3 regions of the Streptomyces sp. Je 1-369 genome follow, and region 3 is predicted to be linked to each of the others. Evidence: riboswitches for the same ligand, from Rfam matches in the RefSeq annotation. Region 3 holds a riboswitch; each other region holds the start of a gene.

Region 1 (10,247 bases), 5.4 Mb from region 3:
CGCGGGGGCGCAGGGGAGAACGCCAGCACCAGGACGAGCGCCACCACGGACAGCGGCACCACGCACCAGAACAGCGCGCGCCACGAGCCGAGTTGCAACGCCGCGCCGCCGCCGACGTTGCCCAGCACGGCCGCCAGGCCCGTCATCGACGCCCACACCGCGACCAGCCGTGGCCGACGGTGGCTCGGCGCGCCGCCCACCATCAGGGCCAGCGTCGTCGGCAGCACCGCGGCGGCTCCCACACCGCTGACGACCCGGCCCGCGATCACCGTGCCGACGCCCGGCGCCACGGCGCACAGCACGCAGCCCGCGGTGAACAGGCCCATGCCGGCCGACAGCACCCGTTTGCGGCCCAACCGGTCGGCGAGTGCGCCGCCCGGGATGAGCAGGCAGGCGAAGAACACCACGTAGCCGTCGACCACCCACATCACCGACTCCGCCGACGGGTGCGGCGTGCTGCGCGACAGCGCGGGGACGGCGAGGTTCACGGCGGAGACCATGCCGACGACCAGGGTGACGCACAGGCACATCACTGCGACGGTCAACGGGCCGGGGACGGAGCCGGGGGCGGGGGCGGGGGCGGGAAGAGAGCCGGAGCCGGGGCCGCGTGTCTCGGACGTCATCGTGCGCCGCCTCCCGTCCGGACCAGCTCGGCCCGGAAGGCCAGTCGGTCGCCTCGGATGCGCAGGAACTCCAGGTCCACCGGACGCCCGTCGGGCAGCCTCGTCAGGCGTTCGACGGTGAACAGCGCCGAGCCTGCCGGGATGTCGAGCAGCGCGCACGTGTGCGGGTCGCCGCCGACCGCGTGCATGGTGACGCTCGCGGAACCGAGCCGGCCGCCGACGGACTGCTCGATGAGTCCGAACAGGTCCCGTCCCGCCAGGTCGGCCGTGAGCAGCGGCTCGCCGATGTCCGCGGCCAGGTAGGTCAGGTCGAGGGAGAGCGGTACGCCGTCCAGCAGCCGCAGGCGTTCGATGTGGACCACCCGTCCGCCGTCGGGGACGTTCAGCCTGCGCGCCACTTCGCCGGGCGGGCGCACCAGGTCGGCGACCCGCACCTGGTTGACCACCTCGCCGTGCGTGCCCAACGCTTCGGCGAGGCCGGTCAGCTGCTCCAGGGTGTGTTCGTAGGGCCTCCGTACGATCACCGTGCCGACGCCCTGGCGCCGCTCGACCACACCTTCGCCGCGCAGCACGCCCAGCGCCTCGCGAACGGTGTTGCGTGAGACCTCGAAGTCGGCGATCAGGGTCCGCTCGTCCGGCAGCATGCCCGACGCGAACGCCCCGGAGGCGATCTGACGGCGCAACACCTCGGCGACCTGCCGGGCCCGGTCCGCGCGGGTCCGCTGCGGGTTCTGCGGCATCGGCCGTATCGGCGGTGCCTGTTCGGTGGGCGGGGGGTTCACGGGGCCTGACATCCGTCGAAACTAGGGCGCCAACATTTCCGTGACGTTACGCCACCTGCCCTGACCTGCGATGACGGGCGTGGCCTGCGGTGGGCGGAGAGCGCGGACCCGTTACGCCACCTCCTCCGCCACCTCGGCCGCCGCCTCGGCCGCCGTCCCGAACCCCTCCTTCCCTTTCCGTTTGCCGAAACCCTTGTTCCGCCTGACGGACTCGCTTAAGGTCAGCCGCCCCGGCCCGGCCGCCCCGTGCGGCCGGGCTTTCCCTGTGCGAAACGCCGAAGGAGCGTGCGGTGGAGAACGAGTACGCGGACGAGGGCCGCGACATCGGAGTCGGCGGCGATGACAATGACGGTGCCAGTGCCGGTGCCGGTGCCGGTGCCAGGTCACGCGGCGTAGGACGTCGCGGTTTCGTCGTCGGGGCCGGGCTGGCGGGCACCGGCGGCCTTCTCGGTGCGACCGGCGCGATGCCTGCTGCCGCCGCCGAACGCGACCGGCACGACGGGCACGACAGCCACGGCACCTTCGGCCCCGACGACTTCCGCGCCCGGCAACTGCTGCTCGTACCCGACGTCGTCCTCCTCCCCGAAGGGCCCGTCAAGGACCGCGCGGTGCTCGTCCAGGACGGCACCTTCCGTGCCGTCGGACCGGTCCGCAAGCTCACCGACGCGCACCGCGACGCCAAGAAGGTGCGCCTCAAGGGCCACTTGCTCATGCCCGGCTTCGTGGACGCCCACCACCATCTGACGCAGAGCTTCGGCAAGGCCCAGGCGTTCGGGCAGCCTTCGGAGATCTTCAAGACCGTCTGGGAGCCACTGGAACACGCCCTGGACGAGGAGACCGCGCACCTCTCGGCGAAGCTCGCCGCCCTGGAGGCGCTGCGCGGCGGGTTCACCACCGCCGCCGACGCGGGCACCCGCGCGCCCGTCGACGTGGGCGTCATCGCCGAGGCCGCCGAGGAGGCCGGGCTGCGCTGCGTGCTGTCGAAGGTCGTCTCCAACGGCAAGGGAGGAGAGGAGCATCTGGAGCGGTTCCGGAGCTCACGGCTGATCCATCCCTCGCTGGCGATACCCGTCCCCGAGGACGCCACCGCGGACGTGCTGAAGAAGACCGCCGAGCTGTGCGCGGACGCCGACGCGGTCTTCCAGGTCCACGTCAACGAGCACCTGGCCTCCGTGGAGCGCTCCCTCAAGAGCGTGGGGCGGCGCCCGTTGTCGTACCTGCACCACATCGGCGCCCTCAACGCGCACACCCTCGGCTCCCACGCCACCCTGCTCACCCCCGACGAGATGCGCATGCTCGCCGACACCGGCGCCGCGGTCAGCTACAACCCGGTGGCCAGCGCCTGGAAGGGCAATGCCGTCGCGCACGCCCTGATGTGGCACGCCATGGGCATCCGCTTCGGCACCGGCACCGACGGCACCCGCGGCAACGGCTTCCGCCTGGTCGACGCAGCGGAGAGCGCCCAGCGGCTGTCCTACGGCCTGATGTCCGGCGACTCCGCGTGCGGCGTCGGCCGCGTGTGGCTCACCCACGCCACCTCGCTGAGCGCCGACGCCGTCGGACTCGGCAAGGTGACGGGCGAGATCGCCGTCGGCAAGGCGGCCGACTTCCTGCTCGTCGACCTCCGGGTGCCCGAGCTCACTCCGTCGTACGACCTGTCGTGGGAGCTGGTACGGATGGCCGACCGCGACCAGATCAGCGCGGTCTTCGTGGACGGCAGGCTGCGGCTGTGGCAGGGCTGGCCCACCGAATGGGACGGGCGTGCCCTGGTCCGCAAGGCCGCCGAGACGGGGCCCGAGGTCGTGCGGCGTGCCCGGATCCAGCGGGTGGACCCGGACCCGGACCGCACCGCACGCCGCCCGGGACGAGCACGCTCCTGAGAGCCTGTGTCATAACCCCGGCCGGGGTTATGACACAGGCTCTGAGCGACGACGCGGGGCCCGCAACCAGGGTCCCCCTCAGGGGATCACCGTTCCGGTGCCGTTGTCCCCGCTCAGGTTCAGGCCGAACAGCGCCTTCGGCGCCGGTGCCCCGATGTCCGTCGGGTTCTGCGCGGACGACTGCGACGCCGTCAGGCCTGCCGCGGCGCCGCGCAGCAGCCACACCGCTCCGCCGTTCTTGACGGCACCCAGGTCCTCGCCCGGCGCACCCGCGACGAGGTCCGCCCTGCCGTCACCGGTCACGTCGAGCAGCCGTACCGAACCGCCGAACACGTCGCCGGACTCCGCGGCACCCGGAACCCCCGCCGTGTCCTGGTGGAACGCCTGCGCGTCCTTGCCGGTGAGCCCGTCCTCGCCGCCCTTCAGCAGCACCACGGCGCCCGCCTTCGCCTTCGCGCCGATCGCCTCGCCGGGGACGCCGACGGCCAGGTCGGGGTATCCGTCGCCGTTCGCGTCACCCGTGCCGAGGCGGCCGCCGAACTGGTCGCCCTTCTCGCTCGCCCCGGGCACGCCCGCGGTGTCCTGCGTGATCGTCTGCGTACGGGACTGGCCGGGTCCTGACGACGAGCCGTAGTAGATCTTGACGGTTCCGGGGTCCTCCTCGGTGCCCTCGGTGTCGCCGTTCGGGAAGACCCGGGTGGCAAGGTCGGCGTTGCCGTCCCGGTCGAAGTCGGCGACGGCCGTGCTCGACGACGAGGCGAGGCGCTGCGGGACGGTGGACAGGCCCGTCCTGGTGCCGAGCCACAGCTTGCCGCCCTCGGCATGGTTCTCGTAGACGTAGAACGTCGCCAGGTCCTCGATGCCGTCGCCGTTGAAGTCGCCCGCGGCGGTCGAGTTGATGAAGTTGTCCGTGCTGTACACCTTCACCTGCTGCTCGCGGGCGGGGGCGCCGTCACGCCGGAAGGGGCCGTGGAGCACGTCGTGGTAGTCGCGGTCCTCGCCGTTCCCCATGAACAGGTCCGCGTGCCCGTCGCCGTCGAAATCGCCCGCGGTGATGTCCTCACCGACCTGCGCGTTCGCGGGTGCGGGGAGGCGCACGGCGTCCTGGCCCGAGATGCCGGTCTTCCGGCCCCACAGGACGGTCACCGATCCGCCGACGTTGTTCTCCGGCCGGTACTCGCGGCTCACCACCGCTAGATCGGTCAGGCCGTCGCCGTCCAGGTCGCGGGAGACCATCGCGTAGCCGAATCCCTGGTTGTCGCCGGGGGTGCCGGGCACACCGGGGCTGTTCTGGTCGATGACCGTGGTGCGGGCGGGGTCGAGGCCGTGCGCGGATCCGTACCTGATGGTGATGTAACCCGCCCAGGTGTGGCCGCCGACGGTCGCGCCGGGCGCGGCCACGGCGACGTCCTGGTGGCCGTCGCCGTCGAAGTCCTCCCGTACGGTGGCGGCGGCGTCCTTCGCGGACACGGGCCTCGCGGATGCGGTGCCCGCGAGGACCGGCACGCCGAGCGAACCGATCAGGGCCGCGGCCACGGCGGTCGAAGTGGCTCTCGAAGTGGCTGTCGACAGGGCGGGTCGGCGGATGCCCACGGTTCCTCCTTGGGTGCGCACGGGGTCGAACACGTGCACGCGGACGTGACTCACCTCGGAGACACGCGGAAACAGCCGATGGTTGTGCCCGACAGCCCGACAGCCCGACGGCCGGACAGCCCGAGAGCCCGACGGTCAGATGGCCGACGGCCCGGCACAGCGGGTGAACGGAGTCCTACCGGGTCCGGCGGATGCGGATCGGGCCGCGGGCGTCCGCCGGGTCGACCGGCTCACCGCCCTGCGTGATCTCCACCTTGCCGGCCTCGACCAGCTTCCGGGCCGCGCGGCGGGCGGGCTCCATCAGTGCGCGCCAACCGTCGTCGTCCCCTTCGTGGACCGCCCGTGCGGCGTCCGAGGGGCAGATCGTGGCGTCCGGGGCACGGCGGTCCAGCAACTCCAGGATGGTCTGCTCCAGGCGCCGCTCGGTCTTGCGCTGCGTCTCCCGCTCCGTGTCCCGCTTTGTGTCCCGCTCGCTCCGCGTCACCACACCAGTCTCGCACCTCGGCCCGTTCTACAAGGGACGGTCGTTGAGGATCTTCTGGAAGAGCCGGTGGTCGCGCCAGGCGCCGTTGATGAAGAGGAAGGACGGTGCGACTCCGTACTCCGCGAAGCCGCACTTCCTCAGCACGCGCTGCGACGCCGTGTTGTGCATCAGGGTGCCTGCCTCGACGCGGTGCAGGCCGAGTTGGGTGTCCGCCGTCGCGCAGGCGTGCCGTGCGGCGGCGGAGGCGAGGCCGCGGCCCACGTGCTCGGCGTCGATCCAGTAGCCGAGGTTTCCGCTGCGGGCCGGGCCGAGCACGATGTTCGAGACGGCCGCGTGGCCGACGATCTCGGCGCCGCTCACCAGGACCCAGTGCGCGGACCGGCCCGCCTGTCCGTCCGCCAGCTGTACGCGGACCCGCTCGGCCTGCCCCTCCGCGGTGTAGAAGGCGGCGGGACGGTCCGGGTCCCAGGGGCCGAGGTGGTCGCGGTTGCGCCGGTAGGCGCGGGCGAGTGCCTCCGCGTCGTCGAGCGCGACGGGCCGGATGAGGACGCCTGGCGCGAGGTCGACCGCTCCACTGATCATGTGCCAATCCTACGAGCGGTCGACCGAGGTTCCGAAGACAGGCCCTCAGCGTCCGCCCGCGACCCGCAGCACGGTGCCGGTGGCGTACGAGGCCTCGTCGGAGAGCAGCCAGGCGACGGCCGCGGCGATCTCGGAGGGTTGCCCGGAGCGCCCGAGGGGGATGCCCGCGGCGAGCTTCGCGGGGCGCTCGGGGTCGGCGTGGAACTCGGTCCAGATGACGCCGGGGGCGACGGCGTTGACCCGGATGCCGTCCCCGGCGACCTCCTTGGACAGGCCGACCGTCATCGTGTCGACGGCGCCCTTGGCGGCGGCGTAGTGGACGTACTCGCCGGGGGCACCGAGCGTCGCCGCGGCGGACGAGACGTTCACGATGGCGCCGCCGCCGTTGGCCTGCATGTCCCGCACCGCGCGCCGGGCGCAGAGCAGATAGCCGAGTACGTTCACTTCGAGCGCCCTGCGCATGCCCTCGGCGTCGGCGTCGGCGAGGGGCCCGACGGGGCCGCTCACCCCGGCGTTGTTGACCAGGCCGGTGACCGGGCCGAGCTGGGCGGCGGTGTCGAAGAGGCGGTCGACGTCGGACTCGTCGGCGGTGTCGACCTCGACGGTGATGCAGCGGCGACCTGCGGCGCGGACCGCGTCGGCGGCCTCATCGGCGGCGGCCGCGTTGGAGCGGTAGCCGATGACGACGTCGTGGCCCTCCTCGGCGAGACGGGCGCTGACAGCGGCGCCGATACCGCGGCTGCCGCCGGTGACGACGGTGACGGGGTGGTGCTGCACGGGGACCTCCGGCTGTGGGTGGCTGACTGTCGCGCCGCCCGGACGCGGGGACCGCCCGCGCCCGGATCACGCCGTCATCCTACGAACCGGTGATCTTGGTCAGCGGCGAGGGGCTTCGTGGCCCGTCCCGGCCGCCACGCCGACCAGCGTGGCGCCCGCCGTGTCGCTCCGCAGCCTCAGCACGTTGCGGTGGGGGTGCCACTGGGCGAGGCCCTTGTGGTCGCGCAGCAGGCGGCGCAGGTGCCGCGGGTCGCGCGTCCACAGGGCCTCGGGGACGCCCCGGGTCGGGCCGAGCACGTGCAGCGCGATGCGGCCGTCGTCCGCGACGTCGTACGAGGACAGGAGCACGTCGACCGAGGTGTCACGGGTGTCGTGCGCGGGAGAATGCGTCATGGGGTGCCTCCGGAGTCGTGGACCCCGGGTCTCGCCGGCCCGGTGATCCGCCGTTCCCCGTGCGCGTCGCACGGGGCGGGTCGTCACCCGGGGCACCCGCGACGGAGCGGGGTGCCGTCCAGCGAGCCGGGGCTTGACACTGGAACTCGTGACCCGCCCCGACCGTAACACTTCCCCTAGTGGGAGGTCGCGGGAGTAATCGCGTCCTCCGGAGCGGCCTTCTCCGCGGGCAGGCTGTCCATGAAGGAGCTGACCGAGAAGACCGCGTTGCCGGGGCCCGCGGGGCCGTAGCCGGGGGGCGAGCTGAGGCCGTTGGCCTCCATCGTCGCGCGGTAGGCCTCAAGGAGCCGCACGTGGTACTCCAGCGGCGCGCCCTGCGGGTTCGCCTTGCCGAGCGGCGTCGTGGGCTCCGGGCACCAGGTGGTGAAGCGGGGCGTGATGCCGCGCGACATGAAGTACTGCAGGCCCTCCACGGTGGAGTCGATGGCCTCGTCGACCGTCTTGAAGCCGAACGGCTCGGCCATCTCGACGCCCGCGACGAAGTTCGGGATCACGTTGCGCGGCCCGAACACCTCCGCGGAGTCCAGGATGCGGCGGTGCCACTCGTCGCGGCCGACGTAGCGCTCCTTGCCGGGGCAGTACCGCTCGAACAGGTACGGGTCCCAGACCTCGTAGTTCGGGTGGTAGATCCGCACTCCGTAGTCGTGGAAGCGCTGCACGTCCTCCTTGGGCAGCGCCTGGGCGACGACCTTGCCGATCCAGCGGCCCGGGAAGCGCTCCTCGATGGCCTTCGCGTACTGCCCGTAGAAGTCGGCCTCGTCCTTGCCCTGGAGCTGCGTGGTGATGGCGCCGCCGGTCAGCGTGTACGCGGTGGACGACTTGTTCGTGTCGTACTTGTCGATGATGGCGAGGGCTTCGAGGACCTCGTCCATCGGCTTCACGCCGGTGTAGGGACGACCCGCAGCCTTCTGCTGGCGCCAGTTGTGGTTGATGTCGCAGTACTGGCACTCCTCCTTGGCGCCGAAGTACTGGCAGACCCGGAAGACCGTCAGGTAGATGAGGTAGCCCCACTGGATGGTGGGCGCCACCTCCATCACCGACTTGCCGTTCTCCAGCGTGTGCCGGTAGTAGTCCGGCATCGGGGGCAGGCCGACGTCGGAGATCCGCGCCCCGTCCAGGTACAGGCCGAGCACGCCGTTGTCGTCGGCGGCGACCCGGTAGGGCGAGGACGGGTTCACGCGCACCGAGACGACGGTGCGGCGCAGGTCGTACGGGCCGCCGGTGAGGACGATCTCCTCCGGCGGGCGGCGCAGGGCGGCGGCGCCGAGTTCGGGGAGCGTCCCGTGGTCGAAGGAGAAGATGAAGTACGACTTCGGCTTGACCTCCCCGCCCTCGTTGTCGCTGAGCGCCGACTCGTCGAAGGCGATGCCGCCACGCAGCAGATCCTCCTTGATCACGGCTTCCCGCGGCACGTGCGGGAACCGCTCCATGAGTGACTCGATGAGCTGGGTACGGCTCTCGCTGCGGCTTGGCATGGGCCGGGCACCTCGGATCCTGTTCGGTCGATCTGTCCAGTCCACGCTAATACCCGCCCGATCCGTTCCGGATCCGACTCCGGTCTCAGTGCGTCTGTGCCGGAGGTCTATGCTGCGGCGCCCCCCGTCAAGGCGGCGGGATCACTTCGATCCCGAACTCCTGGTCGGCGGCGCCGGAGCAGCGGCCCTGGACGACCTCCGTACCGGCTTCGACGTCCTGGTCGCGCAGGCTCAGACACCGGCCGGTGCTGACGGGACGGAGGCGGAAGTGCTTCGCGACCGCCGGGCCGAAGGAGCTGACGCGGAACTGCTGGGCCCGGTTGCCGTCGGCACAGTCCTCACGGGGTTCGAGCAGATCGCGGCCCGGCCCCTTCGACAGGACCGTCAGGCAGCCGATGCCGTACTTCGGGTGATGCCACTGGATCTGTACGACGTCCTTGCCCACGGGTTCGAGGAACACGCGGGGCCGGGCCGCCTTCGTACAGGGGTGCTGGGCGGCGACGGCGGTCTTGTAGCGGCCGGTGCGGTCCTTTCCTTCGGTGACGCAGAACTCCGGGCTTCTGGCGGGGTGAATCCGCGCCCAGCTGCCCACGGCCGGAATCCGCACGCCGGTCACCGGCATCGCGGACGGGGTGACCGGCGGCGCGGAAGCGTCGTCGAAGAGGCTGCCGGCGCCGAGCGTGCCGAAGATCCCGAGGCCCGCCCCGACGACGAGACCGGCGGTCCTGCGCCACCACGGCACCCGTACCGGCGGCGGGGCGACGGCATCCCCGCTGTCGCCGTCGTCACGGTCACCGCTCGGCGCGCGGTCGTCGGTGGCGAGTCGGCGACGGGCCCCGAGCCACTGGAGTACGTCGTCGTCGCCGAGGCCGCACGCCCGGGTGAAGGCCTCGACGAACCGTTCCCGGGGCAGGGTGATCCGGCCGAGGGTCGTCGCGATCGTGCTGGCGGGCAGGGTGTCGCCGTGTGCGGTCGCCTTGCTCTCCAGCTGACGGTAGGTCAGTCCCGACCAGGTCCGCAGCGCGCGGAGTGCCACGGCGAACTCGGCCGGGGTACCGGCGCTCGCGGGCTGCGGCGCCCCGGCCGACCGCTCTGCCAGGGACCCTTCGTCCCGGCTCGTCACGGCACCAGTCCCGTTCGGACGTGTTCGGAACGCGCCGCGTACGGGTCCGAACACGTCCGAACGCCGTACGGCCTTGTCGGCGCGGTGGGCAGCGTGCAGCGTTGCCCTCGTTCCACTCCGAGCGTCGGCTCCCCCATCACCACACGCCGACCCGCCACTCGCCGCCCCCTCAGACGTATGAGCCCAGTCGGCGTCAACTTACGCATGGCTGCTTCCGGGCGGCAGGTTCACATCAAGTCATTGTTCGTCCGGCAACGACGTTCGTCCGACAACGATCCCCAAGGAGCATCATGCGTACTCGCACATGGTTCGCCGGTCTCGCGGCGGGAGCCGCCTTGCTGGCAGGCGGTTCGGTCACGACAGCACAGGCGGCCCCCTCCGTCGACACCGGCGGCGGGGAACCGCCCAACTGGACCCCCAGTGGGACCCAGAGCTGTTCCTCTCACTCCCATCGCGACGTCGACCCCGGCGGCGG
Region 2 (10,247 bases), 1.5 Mb from region 3:
ACCTGCCGGCCTTCGGCGCCGTGGAGAAGCTCCGCTCGGAGGGTGTGGCGGGGCTGCTCGTGTGCAGCGGCAGCTCGGAGGTCGCGGAGCTGGCGGGCCGGGCGGACCTGGTGGTGGACGGACCCGCGGGCGTGGTGCGGCTGCTGTCGTGGATCGGCGCGCAACTTCAGTGACCCCCGGGCGCTCCGGTGACCGGCCCTCCGGTGACCGGCGCTCCAGTGACTCCGAGTCATGCCGTTGACCGTAGTGAGGGGCCCCGCGCCGGGCCCATGGACAAACGGAAGGGGTGCTTGGACTGCGCGGGGCCGGGGCCGGGACCGGGACGGCTGCCGGTGGGGACTGTCCGCGGTCAGCCCGTGAGCGCCCGCAGCTGGTCCAGGAACCACTGCGCGGGCGGCAGCGCGGTCGCCGCCGCCGCGAGGCGCTTCGTGCGTTCGGCGCGCTCGTCCCACGGCATGAGCAGCGCCGTGTGCAGCGCGTCGGCCGTGGCCGTCACGTCGTACGGGTTCACGGAGAGCGCGTCCTCGCCGAGCTCCTCGTGGGCGCCCGCCTCCCGCGAGAGGACCAGCGCGCAGCCGTCGTCGGAGACGACGGGGACCTCCTTGGCGACGAGGTTCATGCCGTCGCGGATGGGGTTGACCAGGGCCACGTCCGCCATGCGGTAGGCGGCGAGTGAGCGCGCGAAGTCGTCCTTGACGTGCAGGACGACGGGGGTCCAGCCGTCCGTCCCGTACTGGGAGTTGATCTCCGTGGCGACCCGGGAGACCTCCTCCGTGTAGTCGCGGTAGACGGCGAGGTCCTGCCGGGACGGGTAGGCGAAGGCGACGTGCACGACGCGTTCGCGCCACTCGGGGCGGGTCTCGAGGAGTTCCCGGTAGGCCAGCAGGCCGCGCACGATGTTCTTGGACAGCTCGGTGCGATCCACCCGCACGATCCGCTTGCGCGGCTCCCCGTCCTGCTCGCCCGCCTGCTCCCGCAGCGTCCGCATCCGCTCCTCGACGTCGTCCCACCGCGACCGCTCCCGCAGGAAGTCCGCGTCGGCACCGAGCCCGTGCACCCCGATCCGGGTGCCCGACGTGCCGCCGACGACCCGCACGCAGCACTCGGTGAACGCGTCGGCCCACCGCCCGGTGAGGAAGCCGAGCCGGTCCGCGCCGAGCATCCCGCGCAGCAGCTGTTCGGCCACGTCGTCGGGGAGCATCCGGAAGTAGTCGGCGGGCGCCCACGGGGTGTGCGAGAAGTGGCCGATGCGCAGGTCCTCGCGGAGTTCGCGCAGCATGCCGGGCACCAGCGCCAGGTGGTAGTCCTGCACCAGGACTGCCGCCCCCGGCGCCGCCTCGCGGGCCAGCGCCTCGGCGAACGCCCGGTTGTACGTCTCGTACGCCGCCCACTGCGCCCGGAACTCCGGTCCGAAGGCCGGTTCCAGGGGCGTCTGGTACAGCATGTGGTGGACGAACCACAGCACGGAGTTCGCGATGCCGTTGTACGCGTCGGCGTGGACGCGCGCGTCGATGTCCAGCATCCGTACGCCGGGTTCCCCGACTCCGCGCCGCACGGCCTCGCGGTCGCCCTCGCCGAGCGCCGCGCACACCCACAGCGCGTCCGCCTGGTCGCCGATCGCGCTGAGTCCTGAGACGAGCCCGCCGCCGCCGCGCTTCGTGGTCAGCTCACCGTCCTCTCCGACGGTGTACGAGACGGGGCCGCGGTTGGACGCGACGAGGACCTGCGCTGCTGACGGTGCGGACTCGGAGACCATGTGGCAAAACGTAGCCCGTCCTGTAAACCCTCAAACGTACGGCGGCCGGACTCTCCGGGAAGGGGATCCGGCGGCGGGGTGCGGCGGTGTGCCGCCGTGTGCCAGGACGTGCCGTCGTGTGCCGCTGGGCCGGGTGGGGTCAGTCGCGGCGCTTGCGTGCCGCGACGATCACCAGCACGCCGAGCCCGCAGAGCGCGGTCGCGGTCCCGCTGAAGAGCAGGGCCCGGGAACTGCCCGTGTCGGCGAGCTCACCGCCCGCGCCGTGCCGCTCTTGGCGGTGCTGCTCCTGGGCGGGTGCGTCGGCGGAGGGCTCGGCGAACGGCTGGAAGACCGCGGCGGCGGCGGGCGCCGCGGTCGCGGTCGGGACCCCGGCGGCGACGGCGAGGGCGACACTGGCCGTGGCGAGCGCCAGTCCGCCCACCCGCCGCATGACTCGCATGGCATCTCTTGCCCACGCACATCTGACCGACGTACATCTGACCCACATAAAAGAACAATGTAGGCAAAGCGCATGACATCCGTCGGTTACGCCACGCGACGATGCGCGTACTCGGAGATATCGGCCATCGGCGGCCGCTCCTCCGTGTCCACCGCGTGTGTCCTCGGCTCGAACCCGTGCACTCCCCGGACGAACTGCGTCAGCTCAGGGCGTACGAGATGACCGCGCGCGAGCCGCACCTGCGCCGTCCGGTATATCGCCGCCGCCATCCGCCCGAGCGCCTGCCCGTCCTGGTGCCGGTGCCTGCGCACCCCCACGTCGACCTGCGCCAGCGCGTCCAGGCCCACGGTGTGCAGCGCGTCGACGAGCAGGCCCAGCTCCACGCCGTACCCGACGGGGAACGGCAGCCGCTCCAGGAGCGACCTGCGCGCCGCGTACTCGCCGCCCAGCGGCTGCACGAACCCGGCGAGCCGCGGCCAGTGCATGTTCAGGAGCGGCCGCGCCATCAGCTCCGTCACCCGGCCGCCCTGCCCGTCCGCCCCCGCGAGCGGGCGGTCGTACATCGCCTTCACGAACGCCACGTCCGGGTCGGTGAGCAGCGGGCCGACTATCCCGGAGACGAAGTCGGCGGAGAACTCCTTCAGGTCCGCGTCGACGAACGCCACGATGTCGCCGCTCGTCGCGAGCAGCGACCGCCACAGCACCTCGCCCTTGCCCGCGACGGCGGGCAGCCGCGGCAGGATCGCGTCGCGGTGGACGACCTTGGCGCCCGCGGCGGCGGCGACCTCCGCCGTACGGTCCGTGGAGCCGGAGTCGACGACGAGCAGCTCGTCGACCAGCGGAACCTTCTCCATCAGCTCGCGGCGGATCTCGGCGACGATCTCGCCGACCGTCCTCTCCTCGTCGAGCGCGGGCAGCACGACGCTCACCGACGCGCCGCCCGCCCGTTTGGCGGCGGCGAGGCGGTCCCGGGGGCGGTCGGCGACGGACCAGGAACGCCTGCTCAGCCAGTGCTCGACCTCTTCCAGCACGGTCGTGGTCCTCCCATATGTGATCCATCTCGCTGTTCGGACGACTATCTCAAGGGTCCGGGGCTTCGGTTACAGTCTTGAACAACGCCGGTGGCCATCGCATGTCGGGGTCACCACCGCGTTCACGCACAACAATCGAAACCCATAATCGAATACCGCTCATCCAGAGGGGCAGAGGGATACGGCCCGTTGAAGCCCCGGCAACCACCCAGTCGGTCTCGCGCAGTCAAGCGCAGCGAGGCTCCCGGCTAGCGAAGGTGCCAATTCCGTCTCGCGGCGAGATGCGTCGCGAGGAAGATGAGGAGAAAGGGCCTCGCCTCCATGGCTGTGCAGACTGTCGCCACCGAAAGCACCACCTCTTCCGTCTCTTCCGTAGACCTCGGGCCCGCGTCCGGCCTCTCCTGCCGTGAGTGCGGCACCAAGTTCCCGCTCGGCCCGATCTTCGCCTGCGTCGAGTGTTTCGGCCCCCTCGAAGTCGCGTACGACCTGCCGCTCGGTGACCCGGAAGCCCTGCGCAAGCAGATCGAGGCGGGCCCCGCCAACATCTGGCGCTACGCCCCCCTCCTGCCGGTCCCCGCCGACGTGGCCGACAAGCCGAACCTGAACCCCGGCTGGACCAAGCTCGTCAAGGCCGACAACCTCGCCAGGGAACTCGGCGTCCAACAGGGCAAGTTGTTCGTCAAGGACGACTCCGGCAACCCCACGCACTCCTTCAAGGACCGCGTCGTCGCGCAGGCGCTCGAAGCGGCGCGCGCCTTCGGCTTCACCACGCTGTCCTGCTCCTCCACGGGCAACCTCGCGGGCGCGGTGGGCGCCGCGGCGGCCCGCGCCGGCTTCCGGTCCTGCGTGTTCATCCCGCACGACCTGGAGCAGGGCAAGGTCGTCATGGCCGCGGTCTACGGCGGCGAGCTCGTCGGCATCGAGGGTAACTACGACGACGTGAACCGCTTCTGCTCCGAGCTCATCGGCGACCCGCTGGGCGAGGGCTGGGGCTTCGTCAACGTCAACCTGCGGCCGTACTACGGCGAGGGCTCCAAGACCCTCGCGTACGAGATCTGCGAGCAGCTCGGCTGGGAGCTGCCCGACCAGCTGGTCATCCCGATCGCGTCCGGCTCGCAGCTCACGAAGATCGACAAGGGGCTCAAGGAGCTCATCGCCCTCGGCCTGGTCGAGGACAAGCCCTACAAGATCTTCGGCGCGCAGGCGGAGGGCTGCTCGCCGGTGTCGGCGGCGTTCAAGGCGGGCCACGACGTGGTCCGCCCGCAGAAGCCGAACACGATCGCCAAGTCCCTCGCGATCGGCAACCCGGCCGACGGGCCGTACGTGCTGGACATCGCGCGGCGTACGGGGGGTGCGGTGGAGGACGTGAACGACGAGCAGGTCGTCGAGGCGATCAAGATCCTTGCCCGCACGGAAGGGATCTTCGCGGAGACGGCGGGCGGTGTGACGGTGGGCGTCACGAAGAAGCTTTTTGAGGCGGGGCTCCTTGACCCGGCCCTCACCACGGTCGTCCTGAACACCGGGGACGGCCTGAAAACCCTCGACGCCGTTGCCGAGACCTCTCAGGCGACGGCGACGATCAAGCCGAGCCTTGAGGCGTTTCGCTCCGCGGGTCTTGCCGGCTGAGGTTGTTGCTTCCCTGCGGGACGGCTGTGGCTGGTCGCGCAGTTCCCCGCGCCCCTGACGGGGCGCCACCTGACCGCCCCCTGACATACCGAGGTGAACCGTATGAGCGTCAACGTCCGTATCCCCACCATTCTCCGTACCTACACCGGCGGCAAGGCCGAGGTCGTCGCCGAGGGGGCGAACCTCGGGGAGGTCATCGCCGACCTGGAGAAGAACCACAACGGCATCGCCGCCCGCGTCCTGGACGACCAGGGCAAGCTGCGCCGCTTCGTCAACGTGTACGTGAACGACGACGACGTCCGGTTCGAGCAGGGTCTTGAGACGGCCACTCCGGACGGCGCGGGCGTCTCGATCATTCCCGCCGTCGCCGGCGGCTGATCTTTTCGCAACCACTCTGCGTTATCTGAATTGCCCCCTCCGCGAGAGAAACGGAGGGGGCAATTCTGCATGGTTGAGCGCGGTACAGTTGGGAAGCGCGCCCCGCCGCCCGTGCCGAGCGCATATACGAAGTCGGCCTCTGTCCGACAAGAAGTAGCCAAAGAGCGCTGCCCATTTGAACCTTTTGCGGCTTTTGCCTGGCCCGACTTGCCCTGAATTCGGACGGAATCTCCGTAAATTACCGATCGGGCGTGCCCAGAATTCTCGTCCGATTGACCTGTTGCAGACGGCAGTTGGACAGATACATTCAGCGGCGGTCGACGCGTTCCGGCGCACACCCCTACCAGTGGGGGGTGAGGTCTGACCCGGGTCCGCGAAGTGCGGTCCTGTGCAAGGGCCAGTAATAGGGGAGTTAGGCATGGCTCAGGGCACCGTCAAGTGGTTCAACGCGGAGAAGGGGTACGGCTTCATCGCGGTCGACGGTGGTGCGGATGTTTTCGTCCACTACAGCGCGATCCAGATGGACGGTTACCGCACCCTTGAAGAAGGTCAGCGAGTCGAGTTCGAGATCTCGCAGGGCCAGAAGGGTCCGCAGGCGGACATGGTCAAACTCGCCGTCTAGCTCGGCGCGACCGACCACCGAAGCAAGCATCGCGAGGGGCTCGTATCCCAACAGGGGTACGGGCCCCTCGTGTGTGCCGGACCGGCCCCGGGATGCTTCCGGACCTCTCCCTCGGATCCCCCCGGGATCCGTGAGAGGCGCTTGCACTCGCAGGGGTCGAGTGCTAATCATTGGGCTTAGCACTCTCCCAGTGAGAGTGACAGAACTTGGATCGGGTCGGTGAGGCCCGCAGGCCGGGTGGGGCAAGGAACCACAAGGGCTGCAGGCCGTCCGTCGCGGGCACCAGCACGGTCCGTTTGCTTTTCCACCCCGTCCGGGAGGACCACTTCACATGGCCAAGATCATCGCGTTCGACGAGGAGGCACGGCGCGGCCTCGAGCGCGGCATGAACCAGCTCGCCGACGCCGTCAAGGTGACCCTGGGCCCCAAGGGTCGCAACGTCGTCCTCGAGAAGAAGTGGGGCGCCCCCACGATCACCAACGATGGTGTTTCCATCGCCAAGGAGATCGAGCTCGAGGACCCGTACGAGAAGATCGGCGCCGAGCTGGTCAAGGAGGTCGCGAAGAAGACGGACGACGTCGCCGGTGACGGCACGACGACCGCGACCGTCCTGGCCCAGGCCCTGGTGCGCGAGGGTCTGCGCAACGTGGCCGCCGGTGCCAACCCGATGGCCCTGAAGCGCGGCATCGAGAAGGCCGTCGAGGCCGTCTCCGGCGCCCTGCTCGAGCAGGCCAAGGATGTCGAGACCAAGGAGCAGATCGCTTCCACGGCCTCCATCTCCGCCGCCGACACGCAGATCGGCGAGCTCATCGCCGAGGCGATGGACAAGGTCGGCAAGGAAGGCGTCATCACCGTCGAGGAGTCCCAGACCTTCGGTCTGGAGCTCGAGCTCACCGAGGGTATGCGCTTCGACAAGGGCTACATCTCGGCGTACTTCGCCACCGACATGGAGCGTATGGAGGCGTCGCTCGACGACCCGTACATCCTGATCGTCAACTCGAAGATCTCGAACGTGAAGGACCTCCTTCCGCTCCTCGAGAAGGTCATGCAGTCCGGCAAGCCGCTGCTGATCATCGCCGAGGACGTCGAGGGCGAGGCCCTGTCGACCCTGGTCGTCAACAAGATCCGTGGCACCTTCAAGTCCGTCGCCGTCAAGGCCCCGGGCTTCGGTGACCGCCGCAAGGCCATGCTCGGCGACATCGCCATCCTCACCGGTGGCACGGTCATCTCCGAGGAGGTCGGCCTCAAGCTGGAGAACGCCGGTCTCGACCTGCTCGGCCGCGCCCGCAAGGTCGTCATCACCAAGGACGAGACGACGATCGTCGACGGTGCCGGTGACAGCGACCAGGTCCAGGGCCGCGTCAACCAGATCCGCGCCGAGATCGAGAACAGCGACTCGGACTACGACCGCGAGAAGCTCCAGGAGCGCCTGGCGAAGCTCGCGGGCGGCGTGGCCGTCATCAAGGCCGGTGCCGCGACCGAGGTCGAGCTCAAGGAGCGCAAGCACCGCATCGAGGACGCCGTGCGCAACGCCAAGGCGGCCGTCGAAGAGGGCATCGTCGCCGGTGGTGGCGTCGCTCTCCTCCAGGCCACCGCGGTCTTCGAGAAGCTGGAGCTCGAGGGTGACGAGGCGACCGGCGCCAACGCCGTGAAGCTCGCCCTGGAGGCCCCGCTCAAGCAGATCGCCGTCAACGGTGGTCTCGAGGGTGGCGTCGTCGTGGAGAAGGTCCGCAACCTCACCGTCGGCCACGGCCTCAACGCCGCGACCGGTGAGTACGTGGACATGATCGCCGAGGGCATCCTCGACCCGGCGAAGGTCACGCGCTCTGCCCTGCAGAACGCCGCGTCCATCGCCGCGCTGTTCCTCACCACCGAGGCCGTCATCGCCGACAAGCCGGAGAAGGCGGGCGCTGCCCCGGCCGGCGGCGGCATGCCGGGCGGTGACATGGACTTCTGATCGACCTCTGGTTGATCACGTCCTGACGTACCGAGGGCGGCACTCCTTCTCACGAAGGGGTGCCGCCCTCGGGCGTTTCTCGTGGGTGGGACCGGCTACGGCAGGCGGTCCAGGATCCAGGTGCAGAGTTCCTCGGTGACCAGGGTGTGCGGCTCGTTCCGGGAGGCGCAGAGGAACTCGTCCAGCTCGCTCTCCTTCTCCGCCGCGGCCGTCACCGGCTCGTACAGCTTCTCGTGCGTGTCGATGTCGCGCAGGGCGATCGCGCTGACCGTCGGCACGAAGCAGTGTTCGCGGATGTCCGCATGGGAGCGGAGGCCGATCAGGGCCGGGATCTTGTTCAGCTCGTCGGCGAGGATGCCGAAGCCTTCCAGGGTGCCGCCCGGCGCGCCGTCGATCTCGGGCAGCCCCGACGTATTGACGTGCGGCCGCCGCAACGTCACCACCCGCAGCTGCGCGACGAGTTCGTCCTCCCCCGCGGGCTGCGTGTAGAGCCGCGTACCGGTGATCGCCAGCCCCTTCCCGTGGAACGCCTGCTCACCGGGCCGTATCCCGTTGCTCTCTCCGATACGCACCCCGTTCGCCACACCGATCTTCTTGGGCCGCGAAGGCCACCCGCCCACCCGCTCCAGCTCCGCGAGGAACGTGCCGCGCTCCTTGTCGGTCTCCGGGTCGTCACCCCACTCGCTGATGTGCTGCCACAGCAGCTGCCGCGCGGCCGGGCTGTTCATCTGGTTGGAGAACGCGGCGTTGAGGCTGCGGATGTAGTGCGCGAACGCCTGCAGCGCGATCGGGATCCACGCGCCGCGGTGCGGGCTGTCGTACGAGAAGTACAGCGCGGTCTGGTGGTCGTTCGCCTGCCCGCCCTCGTGCTCCATCTTGGCCAGCGCGTACCGCGTGACGAGGCCGCCCATGCTGAACCCGCCGACGGTCAGCGGGTGGTCGCCCGTGCGGCGCGCGATGGCCTCCAGGATCGCGGCCCGTACGACCTCGGCGTTCTCGAGTATCGACGCACTGCGCTCGTCGAACCCGAGCAGGATGACGTCGCGGCCGCGGTTGCGGAGTTCGGTCAGGAACGGGTACGGGCCGCGCTCCAGGATCTCCCAGGAGAAGTCCAGCTCGCTCGGCCCGCTGTTGAAGCCGTCGCCGAGGATCACCGGGCGGGTCAGGCCCTTCTCCTTGTCGGCGAGGTACACCCAGGCGGTGCCGCCGGGCAGCGCCCACTCGTCGTCGGGCGTCGGCGCCTCGGCGGGGGCCTCCCGTGCCTCCTTCGGGCCGGGGGCCAGGGTGATGCGGGCGGCGGCACCGATCGCCTCGGCGACCTCGCGCTCGTCCAGTTGCTCCAGGTCGGGCTGAGTGGGCTCGTTGGAGTCGGTCATGAGGGTCCCCTCCGGTCGTGTCCGGTCATGTCGTGTCCGGTCGTGCCGCTTCGATGACGTGGGGTGCCATCATCGGCACGGCCCGTGATCGGGGGTGGGGCCCCAGCGGCCTTTCGGACAGCACGCGTTCGGCCGTTCCCGTGCGGGGCGCGGGCAGGGGCGGGGCTGTCGGCCGGGGGTGACCGGGCGGTACGGGGCGGGGGCGGCGGCGGAGCGGTGGTGTGTCGGCCACGTGGGGGCGGGACGGGGGGCTTCTGCTGCCCGCCCGGCGGGGAAAGTATGTCGCGAAGACGACGCGCGTCAGTCGGCGTAGTCCTTGAGCTTCTCGGTGGCCAAGGTGATGTTCACCGGCTCGGGCAGCCGGACGGTGTCCCCGAAGGGGTAGGTCGGGCAGCGCTGGTACGCCCCGTTCATGGGTTCGCTGAAGACGACGAGTGCGCCCTTGTCGCGGTCGACGAGCAGGTAGACGGGGACGTCCGCCGCCGCGTAGCCGTCGTGCTTCTCCACGCGGTCACGGAGGTGAGTGTCCGAGTCCTTCGAGGTGACCCCGACGACCATCAGAACGCCCTCGGTGTCGGCCCACATGCCTTCCTGGCCCACGAAGTGGTCGACCGGTGCGAGGGCACCGTCCGCGTAGGCCCTGCCGTTCCGGTACGCCTCCACCTTCAGATCCTGTTCGGGGTACAGCAGCAGTTCGGGGCGCTGCTGCATGCACTGGGTCAGCAGCCACATGACGATGGCCCTGTGGCGCTGGTCCGGCATCGGCTTGACCTTCAGCTTTCCTCGGATGAATTCGAGCTTCACCGCGTCGGGAGCATGCTTCTCCAGATGCTCGAACTCCTCGACGGTCATCTGGGCGTGCTCTTCGATGCTGGGGGTCATGGCGTCGCCTCCTCCCCTACATCGTGCCCCGCTTCTGGTGCGAGTGAGCCGCACGCTCATGGCTGTGTCCTCTCCTGTGAGCGGGATGCCGCTGCGCGGGCGGTGGCAGCATGCGCGTGGACCCGGGCCGATGGCAGCGCTGAGGGGTGGCGCCGGTGTCCGGGCCCGCCCCGGCAGGGG
Region 3 (10,247 bases):
CAGGGGCCAGTCCGCCACGGTGACGTACGGACTGATCGCCGTCTGCTGTGTGATCTTCGTGATCTCGCCGGTGTCCGGGTTCAACCCCTCGTACGGCAGGGGCAACGAACTGCTCGCCGCGCAGCAGGCCTACTTCGAGCGGTGGGGCGTCGTCCCCGTCGAGCTCTTCAAGGGCGTCCCCGACGCCGCCCTCGGCCCGTTCACCGCTCTGTTCGTGCACGGGAGCTGGCTGCATCTGCTCGGCAACATGCTGTTCCTGTACGTGTTCGGGGTCATGGTCGAGGAACGCATGGGGCGCCTCCTGTACGCGTTCTTCTACGTCTGCTGCGGCTACTTCGCGCTGCTCGCCTACGCCGCAGCCCACGCGGGCTCCGACCAGACGCTCGTCGGGGCGTCCGGGGCGATCTCCGCCGTCCTCGGCGCCTTCCTCTATCTCTTCCCTGAGGCGCGCGTCACCAGCCTCTTCCCGTTCCTCTTCTTCCTGCCGCTGCGCTTTCCCGCGTGGGTGGTGCTGCCGTTCTGGGTGGCGCTGCAGTGGCTGGCGGCGGGGCAGGGCGGCAAGGGCACGGGAGTGGCCTATCTGGCGCACCTCGTGGGCTTCTCGCTCGGCTTCCTCTTCGCGTGGGGGTGGAGTCTGCGGAGGACTAGAGTGCATGGGAAAGGCAGCGCACCGGCCACCGAGGGAGACAGCCAGCCGTGATCACCGCGATCGTGCTCATCAAGACCAGCGTGGACCGGATTCCGGAGATCGCCGAGTCGATCGCCGCGCTCGACTCGGTCAGTGAGGTCTTCTCCGTGACCGGTACGTACGACCTGATCGCGATGGTGCGCGTGCCCCGCCATGACGACCTCGCGGACGTCATCCCCGGCCGGATCAGCAAGATCCCCGGCGTCGAGGGCACGGACACGCACGTCGCCTTCCGTACGTACTCGCAGCACGACCTCGAAGCAGCCTTCGCGATCGGCCTCGACTCCTGAGCAATGCCTCATGAGGATCTCCCGCGCATGAGGATCTCCTCCGCATGAGGATTTCTTCATCCGCGCCTCATCCGTGCGGTGCGGTGCGTCGCGCACCCTCGCAGGCATGGTCTTCTCCCACCGCATGGCCGCCCTGGCCGCAGTCGTCGCGATCCCGCTCGGCATCGCCACGACCAGCTACCTCCTGACGGACAGCCCCGAGCAGCCCAAGGCCCCGCCCAAGGTGGAGCTGGAAAGCGACTCGCCGTCCTCGAAGCCGGCCCCTCCACGGCCCGCCCCGAGTGACGAGAAAGTGTCCCCGCCGCCGGTGAGTGAGAATCCCTCGAACGATGACAGCGGAAACAGCGGAAATCACGGAACCAGCGACGAAGACGCCGCCGACGACAACGACGACGGCAGCGGCGGCCGGGGCGACCAGGACGACGACGGCCCCGGCGACGACGGCTGAACCCCGGCACCGCTGGATAACGGCCCGGGTCCGCATCCTGCTGTGGCTGCTCGTCGTGATGACGGTCGCGCTCACGGCGGTCGCGGCCACCACCCGCTCGGTCCTGCTCCGCGACGTCGACCACCGCATCGACGCGCTCCTCGCCCAGGAGACCGCGGAGTTCACCAACCTCGCGCGCGAGGGCGTCGATCCCCACACGGGCGAGAGGTTCACCGACCCCGACCCGCTCCTGCGGCTCTTCCTCTCCCGGCAGTACGCCGATCCCGACGAGGAACTCCTCGGCCTGGTCGGCCGCCCCGGCACGGTGCCCGCCAAGAAGGAGCAGTCGCGCGAGGCCCGGATCGACCACCCGCTGGCCGAGGACCCCCACGCGCTGCGTACCGTCTTCGCCTCACCCGACGCGACCGGCACGGTCCACCGCGAGCTGGGCGAGATCCGCTGGGCGAAGGTGGAGATCGGGGCGGGCACCGGCCGTCCGGCCGCCGCGTTCGTCGTGGCGTTCCACCCCGCGGGCGAACAGGCCAAGGCCGGTGACGTGTTCACCATGCTGCTCGCCATCTCCGGCGTCGCGCTCCTGATGACGACGGGCATCGGCTGGGCGGTCGCGGGCCGCATCCTCAGACCGGTGCGTCTGGTGCGCACGACCGCCGCGCAGCTCACCGAGCAGGACCTGACGCGGCGCATCCCGGTCCAGGGCAGGGACGACATCGCGGCGCTCGCCGAGACGTTCAACGGCATGCTTGACCGGCTGGAGCGGGCGTTCGCCGCACAGCGCGAGTTCGTCGACGACGCGGGGCACGAGCTGCGCACGCCCATCACCATCGTGCGCGGCCATCTGGAGCTGATGGGCGACGGTCCCGGCGAACGCGAGGAGACCGTCCGCATCGTGACGGAGGAGCTCGACCGGATGAGCCGCATCGTCGAGGACCTGCTGCTCCTCGCCAAGGCCGAGCGGCCCGACTTCGTCACCCCGGAGCCCGTGCAGCTCGCCGAGCTGACCGCGGACGTCTTCGTCAAGGCGCGGGCGCTGGGCGACCGTGCCTGGCGGCTCGCCGAGGTCGCCGACGCCGAGGCGGGGCTCGACCCGCAGCGCATCACCCAGGCGATGGTGCAGCTGGCGCAGAACGCCGTCCAGCACACCGCCCCCGGGCAGCGGATCGGCATCGGCTCACGGCGGTGCGCGGGACGCATCGAGTTGTACGTCGCCGACAGCGGGCCCGGCGTACAGCCGCAGGACACCGGGGTCATCTTCGAGCGGTTCCGGCGCGGCACCGCACGGCGCGGCTCCCGGGCCACCGGGGCGGGCCTCGGTCTCGCCATCGTCAAGGCCATCGCGGAGAGCCACGGGGGCGGCGTCGAGCTGCGCCCCACGGACGGCGGCGGCGCCACCTTCGTACTCGTACTCCCCGAGGGGCAGCAGGAAGGGGCGGAGCGGCAGTGCACCGGATACTGATCGTCGAGGACGAGGAGCGCATCGCGTCCTTCGTCGAGAAGGGTCTGCGCGCCAACGGCTTCACGACCACCGTGGTCGCCGACGGCGAGAGCGCCTACGACTACGCCCTGACCGGCGGCTTCGACCTGATCGTGCTGGACATCGGCCTGCCGGGCAAGGACGGCTTCACGGTCCTGCGGCAGCTGCGCGAGGCCCGGGTGACCACGCCCGTCATCGTGCTGACCGCGCGGGACTCGGTGCGGGACACGGTGGCGGGTCTGGAGGGCGGCGCGGACGACTGGATGACCAAGCCGTTCCGTTTCGAGGAGCTGCTTGCCCGGGTGCGGCTGCGGCTGCGCACGGCGGCCGGGGCGCCCGAGGTGACGGTGCTGCGCAGCGGTGAGGTCACGCTGGACCTGCGGACGCGCAGGGCGCGTTCGGCGGGGCGCACGGTGGACCTGACGGCGCGTGAGTTCGTACTCCTGGAGCTGTTCCTGCGCCATCCGGGGCAGGTGCTCTCTCGGGAGCAGATCCTTTCGCACGTGTGGGGGTACGACTTCGACCCCGGGTCCAACATCGTGGACGTATACGTGCGGGCGCTGCGCAAGAAGCTGGGGTCGGAGCGGGTCGAGACGGTGCGCGGGATGGGGTACCGGCTGCCGGAGTGACCACCGGCGCGAGGTGACCACCGGTTCGGGTGAACTTTCCTTCATCTGCGCCTCATCGAAGGCTCACGGCCCGGCACCACGCTGAACGGCGTGACCCTGAACCTGCGGCAAGCCGTGACCCTCTGCGCGGCGCTCAGCATCTGCGCCCTGCTCGCGGTCCCCGGGAACTTCCCGGGCCTCGGCGGCGACGCCCGGCTCACCCTTGCCGTCTTCGCGCTGGCGACCTGCGCCTGGATCGGCACACCGGTCGACGACACGTACATCGCGCTCGGCGCGGGCCTCGCCCTCACCGCGACCGGCGTGATCAGCAGCGACACCCTGTTCGGCACCCTCGGCGACGAGACGGTGTGGCTGCTGATCTGCGCCTTCGTGCTGGCCGCGGCCGTGGCGCGCAGCGGGCTGGCGGGGCGGGCCGCGGCGTTCCTGGTCAGCGGGGCGGGCAGCGTACGGCAGTTGACGCATCTGACGACGGCGGCGCTGGTCGTGACCGCCTTCGCGGTGCCGGCGACCTCGGGGCGCGCCGCGCTCGCGCTGCCCGTCTTCGTCGCGCTCGCCAAGGTCCTCGCCGACCGGAAGCGACTGGTCGTGATGCTCGCACTGCTCTTTCCGACCGTGATCCTGCTGTCCGCGGTCGCGACTCTGATCGGTGCGGGGGCACATCTGATCACGGTGTCGGTCCTGTGGGAGGCGACCGGTGACCGGATCGGCTTCGCGCAGTGGCTGCTGCTCGGGTTGCCGCTCGCCATGACTTCATCCCATCTGGCGGCGGAGGCCGTCCTGTTGACGACCACCCGGCGCGCCGACCGCGAAGGCCCGGTCCGCATCACCCTCGACCAGCTCCAGGCACACAGCGAACAGCCCGTCACCGGCCCCTGGGAGCCCGCCGAGACGCGCTGCGCCCTGCTCCTCGCCACCGTCGTCGCCCTGTGGTGCAGCGAGCCGCTCCACCAGGTGCCGCCCGCCGTCGTCGCGCTGATCGGAGCGGTCGTGGCCGCCTCACCCGCGCTCGGCACCGTCGGCCTCAAGGACGCCCTCAGGACGGTGCCTTGGGCGCTGCTCCTGTTCATGGCGGCGACGATGGCGATGGGGGTCGCGCTCGCCGACTCCGGGGCGGCGCGGTGGCTGGTGTCCGGGCTGCCCCTGGACCTTCCCGCGTGGCTGTTCCTCGCCGTGGTCGTCGCGGTCAGCACGGCCGCGCACCTCGTCCTGCAGTCACGTTCGGCCCGTTCCTCCGTCCTGGTCCCGCTGGTCGTGGCGGCGGCTGTCGGCGCGGGCGTCAACCCGGTCGCCGCGGCGCTCGCCTCCACGGCAGCGGCCGGGTTCTGCCACACCCTGCCCGCCTCCGCGAAGCCCGTCGCCCTCTTCGCCGACATCCCGGACACCCCCACCTACACCCCGCGTGACCTGCTGCGGCTCTCCGCGGTCCTCGCGCCGCTGACCGCCGCGCTGGTCCTGCTCTTCGCCGTGACGCTCTGGCCGCTGCTCGGCGTCCCCGTCCGCTGACCCTCCGCGTCCACCTGGAGACCACCGTGCTGACCCGTTTCGCCATCGCCCCCAGCGGCTTCAAGGAGTCGCTGTCCGCGAGCTCCGCGGCCGAGGCCATCGCCGCGGGGGTACGCCGTGTCGTCCCGCACGCCGAGACCGATCTGATCCCGCTGGTGGACGGCGGCGAGGGCACGGCCCGCGCGCTGGCCTCCGCGAGCGGCGGCCGCCTCGTCGCGCTGCCCGCGACCGGCCCCGTGGGCCAGCCCATCGGCACCCACTTCGCCCTGCTGCCCGACGGCACGGCGGTCGTCGAGATGGCGGCCGTGGCCGGTCTCTCGCTGGTCCCCCGCGATCTGCGCGATCCGGGTGCCACCACGACGTACGGCGTCGGCGAGCTGATCCGCGCGGCGCTCGACACGGGCGCCCGCCGCATCCTCGTCGGCTGCGGCGACTCGGGCACCTCGGACGGCGGCGCGGGCGCCCTGCAAGCCCTGGGCGCCAGACTCCTGGATCTCGACGGCTGGGAACTGCCGCGCGGCGGGCGGGAGTTGACGCGCCTGAACCGCATCGACCCGAGCGGCATCGATCCGCGCATCGCGGACACCGAGATCCGCGTCGCCTGCAACCCGTACAACGTCCTGTGCGGCAAGCACGGCGTCGCCCGCGTCTTCGGGCCCCAGAAGGGCGCGACGCCCCTCCAGGTCGAGCGGCTGGCCGCCGCCCTTGAGCACTGGGCCCACCTCCTCACGCGGGACCTCCACGTGCGCGCCGACCTCTTCGAGGGACCCGGCACGGGCGCGTCGGGCGGACTCGGCGCCGGGCTCGCCGCTCTCGGCGCCGCCCTGCTCCCCCGCTTCGACGTCCTGCTCGACCGGATCGACCTCGACGCACGGCTCGCCCGCGCCGACCTCGTCATCACCGCGGAGGGCGCCCTCGACCACCAGACGCCGCGCGGCAAGGTCCCGGCCGAGGTGGCCCGCCGCGCCAAGCTGTCGGGCAGGCCCGTCCTGGTGCTCGCGGGCACGATCGGGGACGGCGCGCACACCGTGCGCTCCGTCGGCGTCGACGCCTACAGCTCGATCCTGCCCGCCCCGATGTCGATGACCGAGGCGCTCGGCAGGGGCGGCGAGTTCCTCACCGACGCGACGGAGCGGGCCCTGCGAATGATCCGGCTCGGCTCACGCCTGCCCACTCATGCGGCGGCGCCGGTGTCCGGCACGCAACGCCCGTCCTCTGTGCGGTAGCTCCAGCGCGCACCGTCCGCCACCAGTTCCTTGACGGCGCGCACGAAACGCTCGACGTGCTCGTCGGGGGTGCCCGCGCCGAAGCTCACGCGGATCGCGTTCAGCGACTTCTCGCCGGGCGCGGCCTCGGGGGCGCCGCACTCGCCGGGCTCGTCGGGCTCGCTGTCGAGGAGGGTGCGCACCAGCGGGTGGGCGCAGAACAGGCCGTCGCGTACGCCGATGCCGTACTCGGCGGAGAGCGCGGCGGCGAAGTGCGAGCTGTTCCAGCCGTCCACAACGAAGGAGATGACGCCCACGCGCGGCGCGTCGTCGCCGAAGAGGGAGAGGATCCGCACCTGCGGCACCTCGGCGAGGCCCTCGCGGACCTCCTTGATGAGGTGCTGCTCGCGGGCGACGAGCTCGTCGAAGCCCGCGTCGGTGAGCGCCTTGCAGGCGGAGGCGATGGAGTAGACGCCGATGACGTTCGGGGATCCGGCCTCGTGGCGGGCGGCGGTGTCGTGCCACTCCACGTCCACGCCTCCGTCGGCACGTCGCGCCACCTTCCGCGAGGCGCCGCCGCCCGCGAGGTAGGGCTCGGCGTCGCGCAGCCAGTCGGAGCGGCCCGCGAGGACCCCGGAGCCGAACGGCGCGTACAGCTTGTGCCCGGAGAACGCGACCCAGTCGACGTCCAACTCGGCGATGGAGACGGGGTGGTGGGGCGCGAGCTGCGCGGCGTCGAGGACGATGCGGGCGCCGTGCGCGTGGGCGGCGGCGGCCAGCTCGCGCACCGGCCACAGCTCGCCGGTGACGTTGGAGGCGCCGGTGACGCAGACGAGGGCGGGGCCGTAGGGGTCGCGGTCGGCGAGGGCGCGCTCCAGGGTGTGTACGGCCTCCTCGGGGGTGCGCGGCGCGTTGAGGTACGTCACCCGCGCGTCCCGCCACGGCAGCAGCGAGGCGTGGTGCTCGGTCTCGAAGACGAAGACCTGGCAGTCGGCGGGCAGGGCGGAGGCGAGGAGGTTCAGGGAGTCGGTGGTGGAGCGGGTGAAGACGACCTGGTCGCCCTCGCGGCAGCCGAGGAACTCGGCGACGGTCTTCCGGGAGTTCTCGAAGAGGTCGGTCGACAGCTGCGAGAGGTACCCGGCGCCGCGGTGCACGCTGCCGTAGTACGGGGCGTAGGCGGCCACGTCGTCCCAGACGCGCTGCAGCGCCGGCGCGCTCGCCGCGTAGTCGAGCGCCGCGTAGCTCACCTCGCCGCCGGTGACCAGCGGGACGGTGACGTCACGGCCGAGGACGGCGAGCGGGGCACAGACGGACGGGTCGACGGCGACACTGGAAACAGACATGGCGAACTCCCGTAAGAGACAAGTGAGTTCACTGCGACGACGGCCGCGCTCGATCCATGCGGCGGTGCAGTGATGAAGAGAAGAAGGGTGCGCGGAAAGGGGCCGAAGGCCCTAGCACATTCGCTTGCTCACGAGACTGCTCCCTTGAGGACCAGGACCCCAGGGCTGTGACATTCACCGATGTCCAGGGGTCCGCGCTTGCCATACGCCTCGCTGCGTACGGCCTGGTCTTCACCCGGGGCACCCCGCCACGGACGGAGGGTTGCCGGACAGCGGGCCGGGGCCGTAGTCGCTGTCACTCATGACCTGTGCAGCATCCTGCCACACGATCTTCGGAGCGCAAGGCGCAGTCCAGATTCCGGACTGCGCCGTGCGTCACATCCTCAGCGGTTGCTGGCGGCCACCCAGCGCTCCAGGGCCCGCTTCGCGGCCCCCGAGTCGATCGCCCGCGCCGCCTTCGCCATACCGGCGCCGATCTGCTCCACGAGGGGCTGACCGGTGGGTGCGAGGGCGACCAGCGCCGCCGCCGAGTTCAGCAGCACCGCGTCCCGCACCGGCCCGGTCTCCCCGTCCAGGAGCCGCAGCGCGACCTCCGCGTTGTACGAGGCGTCGGCGCCCCGCAGCGCCTCGACGGGCACCAGGTCGATCCCGACGTCCCGCGGGTCGAACGCCTCCTCGCGCACGGCACCGTCCCGCACCACCCAGATCCGCGAGGTCGCGGTCGTCGTCAGCTCGTCGAGCCCGTCGTCGCCGCGGAAGACCAGCGACGAGTTGCCCCGCTCGGCGAAGACCCCGGCCACGATGGGCGCCATCCGCGGGTCGGCGACACCGACCGCCTGGGCGCGCACCTTCGCCGGGTTGGTGAGCGGGCCGAGGAGGTTGAAGACGGTACGGATGCCGAGCTGGCTGCGGGCGCCGCCCGCGTGGCGCAAAGCGGGGTGGAACTTCACGGCGAAGCAGAAGGTGATGCCCGCCTCGTCGGCGACCTCGACCACCCGCTGGGGGGTGAGGTCCAGGTTGACGCCGAGCTTCTCCAGGACGTCGGAGGCGCCGGACGCGCTGGAGGCGGCGCGGTTGCCGTGCTTGACGACCTTCGCGCCGGTGCCCGCGACGACGATCGCGGACATGGTCGAGATGTTGACGGTCTTGGCGCCGTCGCCGCCGGTGCCGACGATGTCGACGCTCGGGCCCGGCACGTCGATGACGTTGGCGTGCGCGTACATGGCGCGTACCAGACCGGAGATCTCCTCGACGGTCTCGCCCTTGGCCCGCAGCGCGACCACGAAGCCCGCGATCTGGGCGTCGGTGGCCTCACCGCGCATGATGCGGTCCATGGCCCACGCCGTGTCGTCGGCGCTCTGGTCGCGGCCGTCGAGCAGGCCGTTCAGTACGTCGGGCCAGGAACGGTCCGCCGCGGTGTCGCCTCCTGCGGGGGTCACAGCGTTCATAGCCGCTCCTGGTTTTTTTCGTCTGCGTATGTAGGAAACACCCCTACACGTAGGGATGGGACCACCCTATCCAGCCGCCAGGACGGCAAAGAGCCCCGTCCATGCAATGGACGGGGCTCTTGCCGTGGCGACCAGGTGGTCAGTGCTTCAGAGCGTCAGCTGATCAGTGGTGGCCGTGGCCGCTCGTGATCTCCTTGTACTCGTCGGCGGTGGGCTTGGGGATCTGACCCTCTTCCCCGTAGTAGCCCTTGGAGAGCTTCGCCCGGAGCTTCTGCGAACCGGACAGCTTGCGCTCGACACCGTTCTCGTCGACCGACGGACCGAGCTCGACCGGCTTGTACTGCTCGTGCGCGGTGAGCGTGTGCAGCTGCTCCTTGCTGAGCGGCTCGTGGACCTCGATGAACTCACCGTGCGGCAGCCGCTTGATGAGACCCGACTCGCGGCCGTGCAGCACCTTGTCCTTGTCGCGCCGCTGCAGACCCAGGCAGATCCGCTTGGTCACGATGAAGGCGATGACCGGTCCGGCGAAGAAGGCGATCCGGACGAACCAGGTGATCGCGTTCAGCGACAGGTGGAAGTGCGTGGCCCACAGGTCGTTGCCACCGCCGACCAGCATGACCATGTACGCCGTGATCCACGCGACACCGAAGGCCGTACGGGTCGGGGCGTTGCGCGGGCGGTCCAGGATGTGGTGCTCGCGCTTGTCGCCGGTGACCCAGGACTCGATGAACGGGTAGACCGCGATGGCCACGAGGACCAGCGGGAAGACCACGACCAGCGGGATGAACACGCCCAGGGCGAGCGTGTGGCCCCAGAGGTTGATCTCCCAGCCCGGCATCACACGGATCAGACCCTCGGCGAAGCCCATGTACCAGTCGGGCTGGGCACCGGTGGACACCTGGTCCGGCCGGTAGGGACCGATGGCCCAGATCGGGTTGATCGAGGCGATCGCCGCGATGACCGCGATGACACCGAAGACCAGGAAGAAGAAGCCTCCGGCCTTGGCCATGTAGACCGGCAGCAGCGGCATGCCGACGACGTTCTTGTTGCTCTTGCCGGGGCCCGCGAACTGCGTGTGCTTGTGGTAGAAGACCAGGATCAGGTGCGCCACCACGAGGCCGAGCATGATGCCCGGCAGCAGCAGGATGTGGACCGAGTAGAACCGGGCCACGAAGTCGCCGCCGGGGAACTCGCCGCCGAACAGGAACATCGACAGGTACGT

Evidence for each region. A riboswitch is a leader RNA that binds a small molecule or an ion and turns the genes downstream of it on or off. The one in region 3 is predicted to bind S-adenosylmethionine.
Region 1: another riboswitch for S-adenosylmethionine. It lies ahead of NOO62_RS35030 (hypothetical protein); the one in region 3 lies ahead of NOO62_RS11405 (aminotransferase class V-fold PLP-dependent enzyme).
Region 2: another riboswitch for S-adenosylmethionine. It lies ahead of thrC (threonine synthase); the one in region 3 lies ahead of NOO62_RS11405 (aminotransferase class V-fold PLP-dependent enzyme).

Annotation. Positions count from the first base shown of each region.
Region 1 is NZ_CP101750.1:7,901,053-7,911,299, reverse strand. It holds gene NOO62_RS35065 (MFS transporter) at 1-623, opposite strand, end outside; gene NOO62_RS35060 (GntR family transcriptional regulator) at 620-1,417, opposite strand; gene NOO62_RS35055 (amidohydrolase family protein) at 1,870-3,285, shown strand; gene NOO62_RS35050 (FG-GAP and VCBS repeat-containing protein) at 3,364-4,878, opposite strand; gene NOO62_RS35045 (DUF3253 domain-containing protein) at 5,054-5,362, opposite strand; gene NOO62_RS35040 (GNAT family N-acetyltransferase) at 5,390-5,944, opposite strand; gene NOO62_RS35035 (SDR family NAD(P)-dependent oxidoreductase) at 5,990-6,721, opposite strand; gene NOO62_RS35030 (hypothetical protein) at 6,821-7,114, opposite strand; SAM riboswitch class IV at 7,159-7,268, opposite strand; gene NOO62_RS35025 (radical SAM protein) at 7,291-8,649, opposite strand; gene NOO62_RS35020 (XRE family transcriptional regulator) at 8,777-9,772, opposite strand; gene NOO62_RS35015 (hypothetical protein) at 10,063-10,247, shown strand, end outside.
Region 2 is NZ_CP101750.1:4,020,890-4,031,136, reverse strand. It holds gene otsB (trehalose-phosphatase) at 1-173, shown strand, start outside; gene NOO62_RS18240 (alpha,alpha-trehalose-phosphate synthase (UDP-forming)) at 350-1,756, opposite strand; gene NOO62_RS18235 (hypothetical protein) at 1,896-2,195, opposite strand; gene NOO62_RS18230 (glucosyl-3-phosphoglycerate synthase) at 2,282-3,226, opposite strand; SAM riboswitch class I at 3,383-3,530, shown strand; gene thrC (threonine synthase) at 3,524-4,852, shown strand; gene NOO62_RS18220 (ubiquitin-like small modifier protein 1) at 4,955-5,230, shown strand; gene NOO62_RS18215 (cold-shock protein) at 5,649-5,852, shown strand; gene groL (chaperonin GroEL) at 6,184-7,809, shown strand; gene NOO62_RS18205 (esterase/lipase family protein) at 7,905-9,185, opposite strand; gene NOO62_RS18200 (Uma2 family endonuclease) at 9,486-10,067, opposite strand; gene NOO62_RS18195 (hypothetical protein) at 10,124-10,247, opposite strand, start outside.
Region 3 is NZ_CP101750.1:2,482,976-2,493,222, forward strand. It holds gene NOO62_RS11370 (rhomboid family intramembrane serine protease) at 1-700, shown strand, start outside; gene NOO62_RS11375 (Lrp/AsnC family transcriptional regulator) at 697-978, shown strand; gene NOO62_RS11380 (small secreted hydrophilic protein) at 1,085-1,426, shown strand; gene NOO62_RS11385 (ATP-binding protein) at 1,308-2,879, shown strand; gene NOO62_RS11390 (response regulator transcription factor) at 2,864-3,526, shown strand; gene NOO62_RS11395 (SLC13 family permease) at 3,617-5,029, shown strand; gene NOO62_RS11400 (glycerate kinase) at 5,056-6,255, shown strand; gene NOO62_RS11405 (aminotransferase class V-fold PLP-dependent enzyme) at 6,204-7,577, opposite strand; SAM riboswitch class IV at 7,767-7,884, opposite strand; gene trpD (anthranilate phosphoribosyltransferase) at 7,961-9,025, opposite strand; gene NOO62_RS11415 (cytochrome b) at 9,189-10,247, opposite strand, start outside.